Regions from separate parts of the Thermopolyspora flexuosa genome, predicted to be linked through region 1. Evidence: riboswitches for the same ligand, from Rfam matches in the RefSeq annotation. Region 1 holds a riboswitch; each other region holds the start of a gene.
What was found. Region 1 has a riboswitch for cyclic di-AMP ahead of FHX40_RS14140 (C40 family peptidase). Riboswitches for the same ligand answer to the same signal wherever they lie in the genome.

Region 1 (5,751 bases):
CGCCGGCTGGGGACCTACAAGACCGGCGACCCCAACAGCGCCGGCATGCGCTACACCGGGCCCGCCTCGGGCAACGCCCGGGTCGCGCTGCAGTTCGCCTTCGCGCAGATCGGCAAGCCGTACCGGTACGGCGGCACCGGGCCGGGGGCGTGGGACTGCTCCGGCCTCACCCAGGCGGCCTGGCGGGCGGCCGGGGTGGAGCTGCCGCGTACCACCACGCAGCAGTGGGCGTGGGGCGCGAGCCGGCGGGTGCCGCTGGACGCGCTGCAGCCGGGCGACCTGGTGTTCAGCCGGAGCCTGGGGCACGTCGGCCTCTACATCGGCGGCGGGAAGATGGTGCACGCGCCGCGCACCGGTGACGTCGTGAAGATCACCACCCTCTCCGCCTACGGCATGCACCGCCTGCTCGGCGGGGTACGGCCGTAACCGCGGCGCCCGGCCCGTCGCGTCCCGGCGTGGGAGGCACCGGAAGGAACATCGCCGAACGGTGTCACGGGACGCGGGGCCGGGCGCGTGCCGTACGGCGGCCCGCCGTGCCGGGCGGGCGGCGCCGGGCGAACCTGATGATCGCCTCCTCGCCCCTGCGGCGACGCCTCGGTGACGTGAGCAGGCGCCGCCGCGAACCGGATCCGGCACCCCGTGCCGTTCCCGGCGGCACCGGCCCCGTGCGGTGCCGCCGGTCGCGTTCCCCCCTTCGCTCCGGCGGGCCGCCGCCGCGCCCGCGTACCCCTTTGCCGTCCTGCGACGAGCTGTTTTTTGCGAGCGCCTTTCATCGTCGAACCGGGCCGAACAATCGCTTGGGCGGCGGGTGATATTTCTCACGTTTAGTGGATGGCGCGGTGATTTATCGGCTCGTGATCTGCCGGGAAAGCGCTTCACCGGCATGCCGGGTTTCTCGGATGCTGAGATTTTCTCGGGTGTGGTCATGTTCCCGTGTTTCCTGCCGATGTGTAGCGATCATCGTTTCCCGGGCGCATGACGGCGTTTTGATCTTGAATCGTGTGGCCCATGGGGCGGATGTGGCGGTTTCAAGCCCCTGGAGGGGGTTTGTGATGCGAATCACAGAACGGTAACGAGAATGCCGCTGAACTGCGCTTTTCGTTTCCCGATCGGCCGTCGCGGAGTGAGCAGTTTCGGCGAAACGGTTCACGGCTTTGCCACGGCTGTGTAACTTTTCGGTTCGGCGGCGAGCGCGACATGCCGCTGCGGGAAGCGCCCGGCACCGGCGCCGGGCGTGCAGATAACAGATCAATATCCGGCCGCGATCCGCGCGATGGACGATCGCCGGAGCGGAGCGCGGCGAACCGCCGAGTCCATGCAGTCAGGAGGCATGGAGCCGGGGACCCAATCGGCCCTCCCAGGGCCACGGGGTGAATCGGTGATCGCACCGTAGGGCGAGACTTCCCCACCCGAACCCGTCAGCTAACCCGGTAGGCACAAGCGGAAGACCCTAGGAGAGATCCTGTCTACCAACGCGCACAACCCCCGTCTGTCTCGTGCCGCCCGCGTCACCCTCGGTGGCGTGGCGCTCACCGTGACCGTGTCGACCGGGGCGGTCGCCATCGATTCCCCCGCGGCGAACGCCGCCACCACCGAGCACGGCACGACGGCCGCGGCCCGGACCGGATCGCCGGTCCCCGCCGCCACGACCGGGATCCTGGAGACCACGACGCCGGCCGGCGCCACCCTGGGCGGCGTCGTGTCGGCCGCGGGGCGGGCGTCGGCGAGCACGGCGACCGGGAGCACGGCGGACGCCACCTCCACCTCGTCGAGCGGCACGAAGACGAAGGACGCGAAGTCCGGTGACGCGAGCGGCAGGAAGCTGAGCAGGGCCGCACGCCAGCGCCTCAAGGCGAGCAAGGCCGTGGCCGTCGCGAAGTCGAAGATCGGCGCGCCGTACCGGTACGGCGGCACCGGGCCGCACGCCTTCGACTGCTCCGGCTTCGTGCAGTACGCCTGGCGGAAGGCCGGCGTGCGGATTCCGCGCGTGACCACCGCCCAGTACCGCCTGATCAAGACCAAGGTCTCCTGGAACGACCTCCGCCCGGGCGACCTGCTCTTCTTCAACGGCAAGGGCCATGTCGGCATGTACGTCGGGAAGGGCAGGATGATCCACTCGCCGAGCTCCGGCAAGCGGGTGCGGATCGACAAGCTCAGCGCCTGGCGCAGGTCCTCGTTCAGCGGCGCCGTGCGCCCGGGCCTGTAGCCCGCGGCGAACCGCGACGGAGCGCGGCCCCGCCCACCGCAGCGGTGGGCGGGGCCGCGCCCTGTCCCGGGCCCTCACCGCGACCGGCCGTCGCCGCACCCCGCGCGCGGGGCGCCGGGGCGCGGCCGGGGGATCGCTCCGGGCTGCCGCCGCGGCGACCGGTGTGTGCAGTAGATTCGGAGCGCGTCCCATCGCCTCCGGGGCGCACGCCAAGGCACCCGCCTCCGCGCACCGAGACGGCCCGACGTGAGCACCCTGATCGTCACCAACGACTTCCCGCCCCGGCCGGGCGGCATCCAGGCGTTCGTGCACGCCCTGGCCGTGCGCCGCCCGCCCGGCTCGGTGGTGGTCTACGCGCCGCGGTGGAAGGGGTGCGAGGCGTTCGACGCGCGCCAGCCGTACCGGGTGGTGCGGCACCCCACCTCGCTCATGCTGCCGGTGCCGTCGGTCGCCCGGCGCGCGGCCCGGCTGGTGCGGGAGCACGGGTGCGACACGGTCGTGTTCGGGGCGGCGCTGCCGATGGGCCTGCTCGCGCCCGCGCTGCGGCAGGCCGGGGCGCGCCGCGTGGTCATGCTCACCCACGGGCACGAGGCCGCCTGGGCCGGCCTCGGGGTCGGCCGCGCGCTGCTGCGCCGCATCGCCGAGGGCGCCGACGTCGTCACCTACCTCGGCGGCTACACCTTCGACCGGCTCTCCGGCCCGATCCCGCCGGAGAAGCTGGTACGGCTCACGCCCGGCGTGGACACCGAGGTGTTCCGGCCCGGGGCGGGCGGTGCCGAGATCCGGGCGGCGCTCGGCCTGGGGGACCGGCCGGTGGTGGTGTGCGTCTCCCGGCTGGTGCCGCGCAAGGGGCAGGACATGCTCATCCGGGTCTGGCCGGAGGTGCTGCGCGCGGCCCCGGGGGCCTTCCTGCTGCTCGTCGGCGGCGGGCCGTACCGCAGGACGCTGGAGCGCATGATCGCCTCGCTCGGCCTGGGCGGGTCGGTGCTCGTCACCGGCACCGTGCCGTGGGGGCGGCTGCCCGCCTACTACGACGCGGGCGACGTGTTCGCGATGCCGTGCCGTACCCGGCGGTGGGGCATGGACGTGGAGGGGCTCGGCATCGTGTACCTGGAGGCGTCGGCGACCGGCCTGCCCGTGGTCGCGGGCAACTCGGGCGGTGCCCCGGACGCGGTGGTGCCCGGGCAGACCGGCCTGGTCGTGGACGGCGGCTCGCCCGACGAGGTCGCGGACGCGCTGATCGGCCTGCTCAAGGACCCCGCCGGGGCGCGGGCGATGGGGGAGCGCGGCCGGGCGTGGATCGAGCGCGAGTGGCGCTGGGACGCGGTCGCCGACCGCTTCGCCGCGCTGCTGTCGGGCGCCGCCGACCTCAAGGATGCAGGGGCAGACCCTTGAGCGCCTTGTCCACCGCGTTGCGTGCACCCCAGCCGGCCCGGCCTCGTCGCCGCGGTCTTGAACGCTGGTGCGCCCCGCCGGTACGGCCGCGCCGGTCCTGCGGCCCGGGACGACCGGCGGGGTGGGGGAGCGGAGCCACGCGGATCCCTGGGCCGACGGCGGGGCCTGCACTACGCTCGGGGACCGTGAACCGACGCCAGGCACCGGCGCCGGCGTCCCCCGCGCCGGGAGTTTCGCAGGCCGAGCGGGCAGGATGGACCGGCCGGGACGGCCACGGCGCGCACGCCGCCCACGGTGAGCCCGAGGACGGGTGCACGCCCCGCGTCTGCCGGGCGGCGGCCTGACCGCCGCACTCCTCGCCGCCGGCCGGGAAAACGGCGCGGGGGCCGTGTCACCACGGCCCCCGCCGTGATGCTCAGCTGTAGAGGCTCTCGATCTGCTTGGCGAAGTCGCGGGCGACGATGTCGCGCTTGAGCTTGAGGCTCGGCGTGACGTGCCCGGTCTCCTCGGTGAGGTCGGTGTCGAGCACCACGAACTTCTTGATCTGCTCGGCCTTGGAGACCATGCGGTTCGCCTCGTCGACCGCCTTCTGCATCTCGGCGAGAATCGCCGGGTCGGTGGCGAGCTCGGCGAGCGTCGCGCCCTGCCTGCCGTTCGCCGCCTTCCACTGCTCGAGCGCCTCGGGGTCGAGGGTGATCAGCGCGCCGATGAACGGCCGGTCGTCGCCGACCACCATCGCCTGGCTCACCAGCGGATGGGCGCGGATGCGGTCCTCCAGCGGGGCCGGGGCGACGTTCTTGCCGCCCGCGGTGACGATGATCTCCTTCTTCCGGCCGGTGATGCGCAGGTAGCCGTCCTGGTCGAGCTCGCCGACGTCGCCGGTGCGCAGCCGGCCCTGCTCGTCGAACGCGTCGGCGGTGGCCTTCTCGTTGTTCCAGTAGCCGTCGAACACGTGCCGGCCGGAGACGAGGATCTCGCCGTCGTCGGCGACCGCGATCGTGACGCCGGGCAGCGGCTTGCCCACCGTGCCGATCCGGTTGGCGTTGACCGGGTTCACCGTGGACGGGGCGGAGGTCTCGGTGAGGCCCCAGCCCTCGAACACCTCGATGCCGACGCCGCGGAAGAAGTGGCCGAGCCGGTCGCCGAGCGCGGAGCCGCCGGAGACCGCGGCGGTCAGCCTGCCGCCGGTGGCCGCGCGGATCTTGTGGTACACGAGCTTGTCGAAGATCGCGTGCTGGATCCGCAGGCCGAGCCCCGGGCCGCCGGAGTCCTTCGCCTTGCTGTACCGGATCGCCACGTCCGCGGCGAGGTGGAAGATCTTGCCCTTGCCCTCGGCGGTCGCCTTCTGCTCGGCCGAGTTGTAGACCTTCTCGAACACCCGCGGCACGCCGAGCAGGAACGTCGGCTTGAGCGACTGCAGGTCGGGCGCGACGTTCTTGATGTTCGGGGTGTGCGCCAGGATCGTGTGGGTCTCGATCAGCGCCACCTGGATGAGCCGCGCGAAACTGTGCGCGAGCGGCAGGAACAGCAGCGCCGCGCGGTCCTGCACGTCGAACATCGGCTTGAGCGGCCCGGTGGTGGCGTTGCGGGCGGTGAACAGCAGGTTGTCGTGGGTGATCTTGCACCCCTTGGGCATGCCGGTGGTGCCCGAGGTGTAGATGATCGTGGCCAGGTCGCGGCCGCCGCGGGCGGTGCGGCGCTCGGCGACCGTCTCGTCGGCCACGCCCTCACCGCCGGCCACCAGCTCGTCGAGGCCGCCGTCCTCGATCCGCCACAGGTGCTTGACCCCGGGCAGCTCGGCGAGGACCTCACGTACCGTCTCCTCGTGCGCGGCGTGCTCGACGAAGACCGCGCGGGCGCCGCTGTCGGACAGGATCCAGCGGATCTGGTCGGGCGAGGAGGTCTCGTAGATCGGCACGCCCACCGCCCCGGCCGTCCATATCGCGTAGTCGAGCACGGTCCACTCGTACCGGGTGCGGGACATCAGCCCGACCCGGTCGCCGGGTTCGATGCCCGCGGCGATCAGGCCTTTGGCGATGCGGACGACCTCGTCGGCGAACTGGCGGGCCGTCACGTCGACCCAGCCGTCGCCCTCCTTGCGCCGGATGACGACGGCCGTGGGCTCCCGCTCGGCCCGGGCGAACACCGTG
Region 2 (5,751 bases), 1.6 Mb from region 1:
GCGGCGCCGCGGCACGGCCGTTCAAGACCCACATCAACGCCTACGACATGGAGCTCTATCTGCGCATCGCGATCGAGCTCTACCTCAAGCGGCTCGTGGTCGGCGGCATCGAGAAGGTCTTCGAGATCAACCGGAACTTCCGCAACGAGGGCGCCGACGCGACGCACAACCCCGAGTTCACCATGCTCGAGGCGTACGGCACGTACCTCGACTACCACGACATGGCGCGGCTCACCCAGCGCATGTACCAGCGGGCCGTGGTGGCCGCGCTGGGCACGACGGTCGTGGTGCACGAGGGCAAGGAGTACGACCTCGGGCTGGAGGAGTGGCCGCGGATCACCCTGTACGGCTCGGTCTCGGAGGCGCTCGGCGAGGAGATCACGCCGGACACGCCGCTGGAGACGCTGCGGCGGTTCGCGGACAAGCGCGAGGTGCCGTGGGACCCCAAGTGGGGGCCGGGCAAGCTCGTGCAGGAGCTGTTCGAGGCGCTCGTCGAGCACACGCTGATCCAGCCCACCTTCGTGATGGACTACCCCGTCGAGACCTCGCCGCTCACCCGGCAGCACCGGGAGGACCCCCGGCTCACCGAGAAATGGGACCTCATCGGTTTCGGCACCGAGCTCGCCACCGCGTATTCGGAGCTCATCGATCCGATCGAGCAGCGGCGCCGGCTCACCGAGCAGTCGCTGCTCGCGGCGGGCGGGGATCCGGAGGCGATGCAGCTCGACGAGGATTTCCTCCGGGCATTGGAGTACGGCATGCCGCCGACCGGCGGCGTGGGCGTGGGCATCGACCGGATGATCATGGCGTTCACCGGGAGGAACATCCGGGAGACGATCCTGTTCCCGCTGGTCAAGCCCATCCAGTGAATCCGGACGATATATTTCGTCCGTTTTCGTGAAATCTCAAATTCGGCGCCGAGGGGTGTGATCGTAAAAATCGATCATGCCCCTCGGTGACGTGTTTGTGGGGTTCTCCACAGAACCACCGCACAGCGCTTGACGACCTTGATCGATGCGTTTAGCGTTCGACACGGAGCGGGCCAAGACAAAGCGACATCGCCGAGTTCGTCGTGAGGGAGGTTTCCCGATGGCGGTTTCCGATGTGGTTACCCAACGGGGCGATCGCGTCGTCGCCACGGAGGGCGTCACGCTCACCGAGGAGGACCTGCTCCTGCTGTCCGAGCTCGCCAAGGGCGTCACGGTCGACCGGGTCGGGCGGCGGCTCGACGTGAGCGGGCGCACCGTGCGGCGTCGGCTGCGCGGCATCTGCGACCGCATCGGCGTCGCCACCGCCATCGAGGCGGTCGCCTGGGCGGCCCGCAGGCGACTCATCTGATCCGCCATCCGGACGCGCCCGAACTCGACGGACCGGACCCGGACGTGCCCCACCGACCGTGTGGTGGCCGCCCGGGCTTCGTTCGTCAGCGGCCGAAGCCGGACTCCGCGGTGCCGGGGCGGCAGGGCGGGAACCGCACCGGGGTGCCGGCGGCAGGCGGCGTGTACCGCCGCACGCCCGTCCGTCGGCCGAGGCCGCCGGGCGCGTCAGTCGGCGATGCGGACGGCCCCCGCGAAGGGCCGGTTGTTGATCGAGGCCACGCGCACCACGTCACCGGTCCGCGGGGCGTGCACCATGAGGCCGCCGCCGATGTAGATGCCGACGTGGTGCAGGTCGCTGTAGAAGAACACCAGATCGCCGGGGCGCAGCTCGCTCTTGGGGATGTGGCGGCCGGCGGTCCACTGGGTGCCGGTGTAGTGCGGCAGGCGGATGCCCACCTTCGCGTACGCCCACATCACCAGGCCGGAGCAGTCGTAGGCGTTCGGGCCCGCGGCCCCCCACACGTACGGCTTGAGCTGCTGGGTCATCGCCCACCGCGCGGCCTGGGCGGCCTTGCCGTTCCCGACGATCGGGATGTTCATCCGCCGCGGCCTGCCCGCGGCGGCCTTGAGCTGCTCGTTCGCCTCGCGGTAGATGCTGCTCTCGGTACGGGCGATCAGCTTGGTGATCTTCTCGCGGCGCGCGTCGAGGCTCTTGACGATCTTGGCGACCTCGGCCTGCTGCCGCTGGGCCTCCTTCTTGGCCCGCTCGGCGTCCGCGAGCAGCTTGCTGAGCCGGTTCACCTCGGCGCCGCGCTCCATCTGCAGCGCGTACCCGGTCGCCGCGCCGTCGAGGTAGGCGTCGGGGTCGGCGCTGCCGACCGCGCCGAGCACCGAGCCGAAGCCGCCCATCATGTACGCGCCCTGGGTGAGCAGGTTGGCGCGCTCGCGCCGGACGGCGAGCTCGTCCTCGTTCTCGCGGAGCACGCGCTGAGCCTCGTCCGCCGTCCGCTTGGCCTTCTTCAGCCGCTCGCGCTCGCCGTTGTACTGCTCGGTCAGCTTCTCGATCTCCTCGTAGAGGGACTCGAGCTGCTTGGTGAGCCGGTTGAGGCTGGGCTCGGGGTCGGCCGAGGCCGACGCGGTGGTACCCAGCGTCAGTGCGGCGACGAGGACGCCGACCAGGAACGTGCGCAGCAGCAAGCAAGCTCCTCTCGGTGGCCGCCTACCGGGTTAGCTGACGGGTTCGGGCCGGGAGCAGCCCTACCGGACCCCGTGCCGGTCGCTCCGGCGGGAGTCCTCGGATTCACCCCCACGAGGGTATGGGTCCCCGGTTCCCCGTGCCGGTGCGGGGGCGGTGGGGATTCGGCGGATCGGCCGTGGGCACACGGCCGACATCGAAGCTGGACATTAATGCACGCCCCGGTGGCCCTCAACCGAAACCACGATTTCGTTGTGATTCGACAACCTCTCAATCACGGTCCGGTCACGGCCGCATATCCCGCCGATCCGCGGGGCGCCGTGCCGTACCGGAGCGGAGAAGCGGCACGTCGGAGCCGGTGCGGAACGGATCGTCCGGGCGGTTCCGGACCGGCCGCAAATGTGATCACATCACGGAATCGTCCGGGGATAACGGACCAACGGATACGGCAGGGCTCCGGCAGGATACTCTGACCTGTCATGGAGCAGGTCGCGGAGTTCACCCCGCCGGAGAGCGAGATCGTCGTCCGACGTGCCCGCACTCCGGATGTGCGGGGGATCCGGCGGCTCGTCGACATGTACTCGGGTGTGGGACCGCGGCTGCTCAAGAAGGCGACCGTCACCCTCTATGAGGACGTGCAGGAGTTCTGGGTGGCGGAGCACCGCGGTGTCGTTGTCGGGTGCGGAGCGCTCCACGTGCTCTGGGAGGACCTCGCGGAGATACGCACGGTCGCCGTGGACCCGGAATACCGCGGCCGCGGCATCGGCCACCGCATCGTCGGCGCCCTCCTCGACACCGCACGGGAGTTGGGACTTCGCCGTGTCTTCTGCCTGACCTTCGAGGTGGGCTTCTTCGCCAGGCACGGTTTCGTCCCGATTCAAGGGACCCCGGTCTCCCCCGAGGTGTACGCGGAGCTGCTCGCCTCCTATGACGAGGGGGTGGCCGAGTTCCTTGATCTGGAGCACGTCAAACCCAACACGCTCGGCAACACGAGGATGCTGCTGCACCTGGAGCCGCCTCCGGATTCGTCCGGCACGGCCTCGGCCGGCGCCGATTACCGCGGCGTCGATTCCTCCCGAGCCGTTTCGGTCCGTGCCGATTCCCCGGGCACTTCCTCCGGAACCGAAACCGCGGGCGCCGATTCTCCGGGCGAAGGCGGCAAGGGTGACGGCTGATCTCTCGGGCCGCTACGTTGGGCAACAGCCAGCATGTGCCTGAAATGCGCCACATGCCCCACGCGAAGTGAGGTGACACGGTGAGCACCGGACAGCCACCGTATCCACGGGACGAGCCGGATGCCGGGTCGGCGCCGGGGGCGCCCGACGCCCGGCAGAGCGGCGACCGACCGGGGGACGGATACGACCCGGAAGCGACGGTCGTGAGCTACCGATCCAATCAGCAGGGTTACGGCCCGCAGCCCGGTCAGGGGGACACCTATGGCCAGGCGGGCTACGGCCGGCAGGGACAGGGCGCGGCCCAGTACGGCTACGGCGGGCAGGCCTACGGGCAGCAGCAGCCGTACGGCGGGCAGCAGACCGGGCCGCAGGCGTACGGGCCGCAGAGCGGTCCGCAGCAGGCGTACGGCCAGGCCTACGGCCAGCAGTCCGCCCAGGGGGGTGCCTACGGGCAGCAGGGCGGGGCCTATGGCCAGCAGCAGCCGTACGGGGGACAGCAGACCGGGCCGCAGGCCTATGGCCCGCAGAGCGGACCGCAGCAGGCCTACGGCGGCCAGTCGGGCCCGCAGGCGTACGGCCAGCAGGCCGGTTACGGTCAGCAGTCCGGGCCGCAGGCCTACGGGCAGCAGCAGCCGTACGGCGGGCAGCAGTCCGGCCCGCAGGCGTACGGTTCGCAGAGCGGTCCGCAGCAGGCCTACGGCCAGCAGGCGTATGGCCGGCAGCCCGGCTACGGGCAGCAGGCCGGGTACGGTCAGCAGACCGGGCCGCAGGGGTACGGGCAGCAGACCGGGTACGGCCAGCCGTCCTACGGCCAGCAGGGGTACGGCGGGCAGCAGGCCGGCTACGCCCAGCCCGGCTACGGCCAGTCCGGCGCCGCCGGATACGGGCAGCAGGGCTACCAGGGGTACGCCCAGCCGGCCGCCTACGGTCAGCAGGGGTACGCGCAGCCGGGCTACGGCCAGGGGTACGGCCAGCCGGCCTACGCGCAGGGCGTGACCCCGCCGGGGGCGCCCGCGCCGCTCGCGGAGTGGTGGCAGCGCCTGCTCGCCCGCCTCATCGACACCCTCCTCGTCGGCGTGGTGGGATTCATCATCTCCTCGATCGTCAGCGGCGTCATGGTGTCGTCGTCGACGAGCCTCGAGGAGTTGGTGAGCTCGCTAATCCTCATCGCCGCGGCCGCGTTCGCCTACGAGTTCCTCCTTCTCGGCAGGAACGGGCAGACGCTCGGCAAGCTCGCGCTGGGCATCAGGGTGGTGCAGGTCGGCGGCACGCTCGGCCCCGAGGGACTGCCGAAGGACGCGGCGCTCAAACGGAGCGCGGTTATGTGGCTGCCCTTGGCGCTGCAGCCCATTCCGGTCATCAAGTACCTCACCTACGTCTTCCCGGTCGTCAACGCCGTGTGGCTGTTCTTCGACAAGCCGCTGCAGCAATGCCTGCACGACAAGGTCGCCGGCACGGTGGTTGTCAAGGTTAAGTAGTGGAAGATGACGGGGCCGAAGGTTTACAGCCTGTCGGCCCCGTTTTCGTGTCCGCGCCTTGCGTCCGCCGGTACGCCGTTTGGGACAATCTTGACCCTTGGCGGGGTCCTTTCGCTTTGCCGGACCGCCACCGGCGGGTTATCCAAGATCCTTTGCCCAGGTCAGCGAGTCCGGAACCCCTGTGCCGCCGGGGGTTCCGGCGCGCCGGACCGGCATTCCGGCCCACTTTGTCGGTCATCGGGTAAGAAGCCTGGAGAGACGCGCATTAGGCTTGACAGTAGCCACGCGGGCGCCCCGGCCGGGGGACGCCCCAATACCCCGAGAGGTCGGGAGGATGACCTATGTTTCAGGTATTGTCCGCTTTGATACCCCCGGGAGTCGTGGCGGCCGTCGTCATCTATGCGGTGGTCAAGTTGGTCCGCGCCGAGGGGCCCGCCGCGACGCGCGAGCGGGATCGCGCCGCGAACTCCCGGGAAGCCTCGGGGTCATGACTCCTGGCCTAGAATCCACGAAGAGAGCGAATTGCTCACGATGAAAACAGGGTATATGTTTGGCTAGCGAATCAAACAATGACCCTGCGAAAG
Region 3 (5,751 bases), 2.5 Mb from region 1:
TCGGCCCGGAGGTCGCCGTGGTCACCGACGGCCAGATGTCCGGCCTGGTGAACAAGGGCCTCGTGGTCGCCGAGGTGAGCCCGGAGGGCGCGGTCGGCGGCCCGCTCGGGCTCGTCCGGGACGGCGACATGATCAGCATCGACGTGGACGCGCGCACGATCGACCTCGAGGTCGACGAGGACGAGCTCGCCAGGCGGCGGGCGGCCATGCCCGAGACCCCGGCCCCGCCCGGCTGCGGCTGGCTCTCGGTCTACGCGCGGACCGTCCGCCCGCTCACCGAGGGCGCGACGCTCGGCGGCTGAAGGACACCCGCAGCCCGGCCCTTGGCGGCCTGTCCCGGGGATCACCCCGGCAGGCCGTCAGGGGCCTTTCCGTTTCCGGAAACCCCGCCCGGCCGTACCCGGGAACGCAGGCCCTCCCCGGGTCGTTCATCTCCACGTCCGGTGCCCGCGTGGTACGGCCGGCCCGCCCCTGGCCGCGGCGGACGCCACCGCTCCCCTGGGCCGCCGTCGCCGGCGGCCGGCCCATGCGTCTGCATGTTCACACCCATCACAAATGGGGCCTGACCCCAATAGCCGCATTCCGGCAAACCGGGCAAGACTGGCGGTGCGGCGACGTAAGCCATTTTCCCCAGCTGACGTCGTCGATTAGCCCTGTCGTCACCGAGCCGCGGGGAGGTGCCGTGACCGTATCGGAAACGACCCGCTTGCCCCGCCACCGGAAAGGATTCATGCAAGCCAGCGATATCGCCGTAAGCCTGCCGACGGTAACGGCCCGCGACCCGGTCGTGAAGGCCATCCGGGTGATGGCGCTGGGGAGACTGCCCGGCCTCATCCTCGTCGACGACGAGGGCAGGCCCCGGAAGGTGCTTCCCGGCACCCAGGTGCTCCGGATGGGAATTCCCGGAGCCTACCAGGAGGACCCGCAGCTCGCACGGGCGGTCGACGAGGCCCACGCGGACCGGTTCTGGCACGAGCTCGGTGACCTGACCCTCGAGGACTGTATGCCACGGCAGGTGGAGCGGCCGGTGACCGTGCCCGCCGACGCCACCCTGCTCGAGGTCGCCGCGCTGATGGCACGTTCCCAACGGCCGCTGGTCGGGGTCGTCGACGCCGGCGACTCGCTGATCGGCGTGATCACCCTGGAACGGCTGCTCACCCACCTGGTCCTGTCGGGCCTCGGCGACTGACCTCCGGGTGGGCGTCCCCTCCGCTCCCCGGAGCCCTGATCGTTTCGTTTCTCGCTTCTCATTTCACGTCACTGGATCGGAGGCGATCTTCGTGTGCCTTGGTTCGGCCTGCGCAGAACACCGCGTGCCTCGATCACCGGGGCGGCCGCGCGCTGAGTTCGGTGGCCCCGCCCACCACACCGACCCGACCGCCATCCTCCATGGAGCCGCACCGCCGAGGCCTGGTGCATGACCGCATTCCTCGCCCTCACCATCTTCTGCGTGGCGTTCTTCTTCATCGCCACCGAGAAAGCGGACAAGGTCAAGACCGTTCTCATCGCCGCGGGGCTGATGGCCGTCCTCGGGCTGATCCCCGGAGAGGAGGTGTTCTACTCCGAGCACGAGGGCATCGACTGGAACGTCATCTTCCTGCTCTTCGGCATGATGATCATCGTCGGGATCATCAAGCGGACGGGCGTCTTCGACTACCTGGCCATCTGGGCGGCGAAACGCTCCCAGGGCCGGCCGTACCGGCTGATGGTGATGTTGATGATCATCACCGCGGTCGCGTCCCCCGTGCTCGACAACGTGACCACGATCATGCTGGTCGCGCCGGTCACGGTAGTCGTGTGCAACCGCCTGCAGATCCCGGCTCAGCCGTACCTCATCGCCGAGGTTCTCGCCTCCAACATCGGCGGCGCGGCGACGCTCATCGGCGACCCGCCGAACATCATCATCGGAAGCCGCGGGGGGCTGACGTTCAACGACTTCCTCGTGCACATGACCCCGATCGTGGTCATCATCTTCGCGGTCTTCGTGCTGCTCACCCGCGTGCTGTTCGCCCGGAGCTTCCGGTACAACCCCGAGCACGTGGCCGAGGTGATGGCGCTGCAGGAGAGGCGGGCGATCACCGATCCCAGGCTGCTCGCCCGCTGCCTGATCGTCCTCGCCGGCGTGATCGCGGGCTTCGCACTCCACTCGGTCCTGCACGTCGCCCCGTCGATCGTCGCGCTCGTCGGCGCCGGCGTGATGATGCTGGTGGCCAAGGCCGACGTGGCGGAGACGATGGAGGAGGTCGAGTGGCCGACGCTCGTGTTCTTCATGGGCCTGTTCGTGATGGTCGCGGGGCTCGTGCACACGGGCGTGATCGAGACGATCGGCACCTGGGCGGTGAACCTGCTCGGTGACGCGCCCTTCCTGTCGGCGACCACGCTGCTGTTCGGCTCGGGCGTGCTCGGCGCCTTCTTCGACAACATCCCCTACGTCGCCACGATGGCCCCGATCGTCGAAGGGCTGGTCGCCGAGGCCCCGGCCCCGGAGATCGGGCAGGCGCTGTGGTGGGCGTTCGCCCTCGGCGCCGACTTCGGCGGCAACGGCACGGCGGTCGCGGCGAGCGCGAACGTCGTCGCCATCGGCATCGCGGCGCGCACCGGCCACCGCATCAGCTTCTGGGAGTTCACCAAGTACGGCGCGCTCGTCACCGTGCTCAGCATGGTGATGGCGTGGGTGTACGTGTGGCTGCGCTACTTCACGTGAGCGGGCCGCGGGTGGGCGCCCGGAGCGACCGCCGGTGACGAGCGCCGTTCCGCGGGCGGGAGCACGCCTTCCGCCCGCGGGTCGGACCTCCCTCCGGCGTCCGCAGGGAGGCGAACCGGACCGGCCGGAGACATGAGCGCCAAACGCGATCTGGGCACCGCCGGTGGACGGTGCCCAGATCGCGTCTTCGGGTGCGCCGCCAGGGACTCGAACCCCGAACCCGCTGATTAAGAGTCAGCTGCTCTGCCAGTTGAGCTAGCGGCGCGAGCGACGTTCGTAACCATAGCAGTCCCGAGGCGTCTGCGCACATCGGAATCGGATACCGGCCCGGGCATCCGGCCGGCGAGGTCGTCGCGGGCGTGCCCGGGCGTCGCGGCGGCGTCGGGAGGGCCGGATCACTCCCGCCAGGCGCCGGTGGAGAACGGGACCGGCTTGCCGGGGCGGCCGGGGCCGTTGCCCCACTTGGTGATGACGTACGTCACGTGGATGTGGCCGAGGCCGCCGTTGCCGCGCACGGTGAGCGTGTTCGGGTCCCAGGTGCCGCCGGTGAGCTCGGCGAAGGTCTTGCCGTCGATGTCGAGCATGACGCCGTGGTTGGAGGGCACGCCGGGGCCGCGGTCGCCGATGAAGAACTTCGCCTTCCTGCCCTTGTAGATCACGTAGCCCTCGGTGCCGAGCGGCCAGCTCGGGGAGGCGAACAGGCCCTTCTGCATGGGCTTGCCGGAGGCGGGCATACCGGTGTCGCCCTGGCGGCCGGAGCCGTCGTCCCAGAAGTAGGAGGCCTTGGTCGTGCCGACGAGCAGCCGCCGCTCGGCCTGTGCCGCCTTCTTCTTCGCCGCCGCCGCCTTTCTCGCCTCGGCCTTGCGCTGCGCCTCGGCGGCCCGCTTCTTCGCCTCGTCCTTCTGCTTCGCCTCGGCCGCGGCGGCGGCGAGGCCCTCGGCGGCGCGCGCACCCGCGGTCATCGCGAGCGGCTGGACGTCGGCGGCGACGGTCTTGGCCTTCGCGGCGGTGCCGTTCGCGTCGTCGGTGACGCCCGCGATGGTCAGGCCCGCCATGGTGATGCCGACGAGGCCGGCGGCGAGGGGGGCGTACTTCGTCTTGACATCGTTCTTGTTCAGGCCAAAGGGGAACTTCATCGAACGGGAGGTCTTCCGTGAGGGGACAGGACTTCCACGTCGACCTCGGCACCTCTAGGGCAGAGCACAAGGCACGTGGACGGGGCGCCTGCGGCCGGAGGACGCCGGCCGGAAGACGGAACGTGGTGGCGCCCGCAGCGAAAGCGATATGAGACACGCCGCACCACGACGCGGCGGGGTTGTGCGAGGATGTGCAGGTGACGGCGCGGATGTCCGCCGGGGCCGTTACCTGGGGCCGAGGGCCGAGATGGAGGTCATCCGATCGGCCTCGGGCGAAGCAGAGGGCGGTCAGCCTGTGCTTCGGGTGCGTGGCCGCCGCGTGCTGTCGCGGCCGTCGCCCTGGTCATGGGACGGCGCCCGCCGGCGGGGCGAGGCCGTGGAGTCGGGGTTCTCCACCTGGTTCTCCTCTCCTATCTCGCCTACCGGGTTAGCTGACGGGTTCGGGCTAGGAGTGCCCTACCAGCGCGCCACGCGCCGCTGGATTCACCCCTCGCGGGTACGGCCTGCACTGCGCCGCCCGCGCGACTGGGTCCCCGGCTCCCGGGGCGCTGGGCGCCCGTGGGATTCGGCGTCGGATGGCCGGCCTCCTGGCGGAGGCCAGGTCTCCATCGGATAACGGAACAAGACACTAGTGCCTAAGTCACCCAAATGCCAAGATAACCACCCAAAACACCCAAAAAGATCTACCCCTGGGAGACCCGCGCGGGGCCGGGTGGCGGCGGTCGAACGACCCCGAACCGCCTTCCCGGGCGGCGTTCCGAGCGGCCCGGACGGGTGGCGACGGCGTCGACGGGCGGTAAAGGCCGGAGGGCCGGGCGGACGGACCTCCCACGGGCGTCCCCCTGTCCCCCCGGCCACCGTTTCCGGACATACGTCGGGGCCGGGCAGTTCCCCCTGCTGCCCGGCCCCGACTCACGCGGCCCGTTTCGGCGCCTCCCCCAAAGCGCCACGGGTCCCGCTCCGGACGTGGTTCCCCCCTCCACGTCCCTATCGGAAAGAAGTCCTGTGGTGCGCCGGTTGCGCCCCAGGTCCCATGACCTGCCTCAACACTATCGAGACGCACGTCATGAGTGCGTCATGGCCAGGTGGAACTATCGCATACATCCGCCGATGACCTGCCAGGTCAGGTCGAGAGAGCCCCAGGCCGGGCGTTACCCGCCGAGTACGGCACGCCGCGCCGGTCAGGCCCGCACCGGCTGCCGGGCCCGCGACGGCCGCGACGGGGCCTGCTGCAGCGGCAGCCGCATGCGCACGACCGTGCCGCCGCCCGGCGCGTTCCCCGCCGCGACCGTGCCGCCGTGGCCCTCCACCACCTGCCGCACGATGGCGAGGCCGAGCCCGGAGCCCGGCATCGAGCGCGCGCTCGGCGCCCGGTAGAACCGGTCGAACACGTACGGCAGGTCCTCCTCGGCGATGCCCGGCCCGTGGTCGCGCACGGTCAGCTCGCCGCCGCGCAGCCGTACCTCGACGACGCCGCCCGCCGGGCTGTACTTGCCCGCGTTGTCGAGCAGGTTCGCCACCGCCCGGGTGAGCCGGTCGGGCACGCCGCGCACCACGGCGGGCTCGACGTCCACGTGGAAGTGCACCCGCGGCCAGTACGCCCGGGCGCGGGCCGCCGCGCGCTCCACGATCTCGTCGAGCCGCACGTCCTCGAGCAGCACCGACGGCTCCTCGTCGCGGGCGAGCTCCACCACGTCGGAGACGAGCGCGCTCAGCTCCTCCAGCCCGTCGAGGGTCTCCTGGAGCAGCTCGGCGCGCTCGGCGGGGTCGAGCCGGTCCGCGCGGCGCAGCAGCTCCACGTTCGTGCGCAGCGCGGCGAGCGGGGTGCGCAGCTCGTGGGAGGCGTCGGCGACGAGCCTGCGCTGCGCCTTCGCCGAGCGCTCGAGCGCGTCGAGCATCGTGTTGAAGCTA

Region 2: linked by a shared signal. The riboswitch ahead of FHX40_RS21055 (C40 family peptidase) and the one ahead of FHX40_RS14140 (C40 family peptidase) in region 1 are both predicted to bind cyclic di-AMP.
Region 3: linked by a shared signal. The riboswitch ahead of FHX40_RS25650 (hypothetical protein) and the one ahead of FHX40_RS14140 (C40 family peptidase) in region 1 are both predicted to bind cyclic di-AMP.

Annotation. Positions count from the first base shown of each region.
Region 1 covers NZ_VFPQ01000001.1:3,344,128-3,349,878, reverse strand. Annotated here, with positions in the region: gene FHX40_RS14145 (C40 family peptidase) at 1-426, shown strand, start outside; cyclic di-AMP (ydaO/yuaA leader) riboswitch at 1,296-1,452, shown strand; gene FHX40_RS14140 (C40 family peptidase) at 1,523-2,206, shown strand; gene FHX40_RS14135 (glycosyltransferase family 4 protein) at 2,453-3,601, shown strand; gene FHX40_RS14130 (AMP-dependent synthetase/ligase) at 4,017-5,751, opposite strand, start outside.
Region 2 covers NZ_VFPQ01000001.1:4,906,940-4,912,690, reverse strand. Annotated here, with positions in the region: gene lysX (bifunctional lysylphosphatidylglycerol synthetase/lysine--tRNA ligase LysX) at 1-869, shown strand, start outside; gene FHX40_RS21060 (helix-turn-helix domain-containing protein) at 1,090-1,338, shown strand; gene FHX40_RS21055 (C40 family peptidase) at 1,545-2,516, opposite strand; cyclic di-AMP (ydaO/yuaA leader) riboswitch at 2,520-2,694, opposite strand; partial or broken gene FHX40_RS21050 (amino-acid N-acetyltransferase) at 2,994-3,542, shown strand; gene FHX40_RS25535 (RDD family protein) at 3,893-5,167, shown strand.
Region 3 covers NZ_VFPQ01000001.1:816,011-821,761, reverse strand. Annotated here, with positions in the region: gene ilvD (dihydroxy-acid dehydratase) at 1-302, shown strand, start outside; gene FHX40_RS03605 (CBS domain-containing protein) at 731-1,189, shown strand; gene FHX40_RS03600 (ArsB/NhaD family transporter) at 1,418-2,704, shown strand; tRNA gene FHX40_RS03595 (tRNA-Lys) at 2,897-2,969, opposite strand; gene FHX40_RS25650 (hypothetical protein) at 3,100-3,840, opposite strand; cyclic di-AMP (ydaO/yuaA leader) riboswitch at 4,241-4,421, opposite strand; gene FHX40_RS03585 (HAMP domain-containing sensor histidine kinase) at 5,022-5,751, opposite strand, start outside.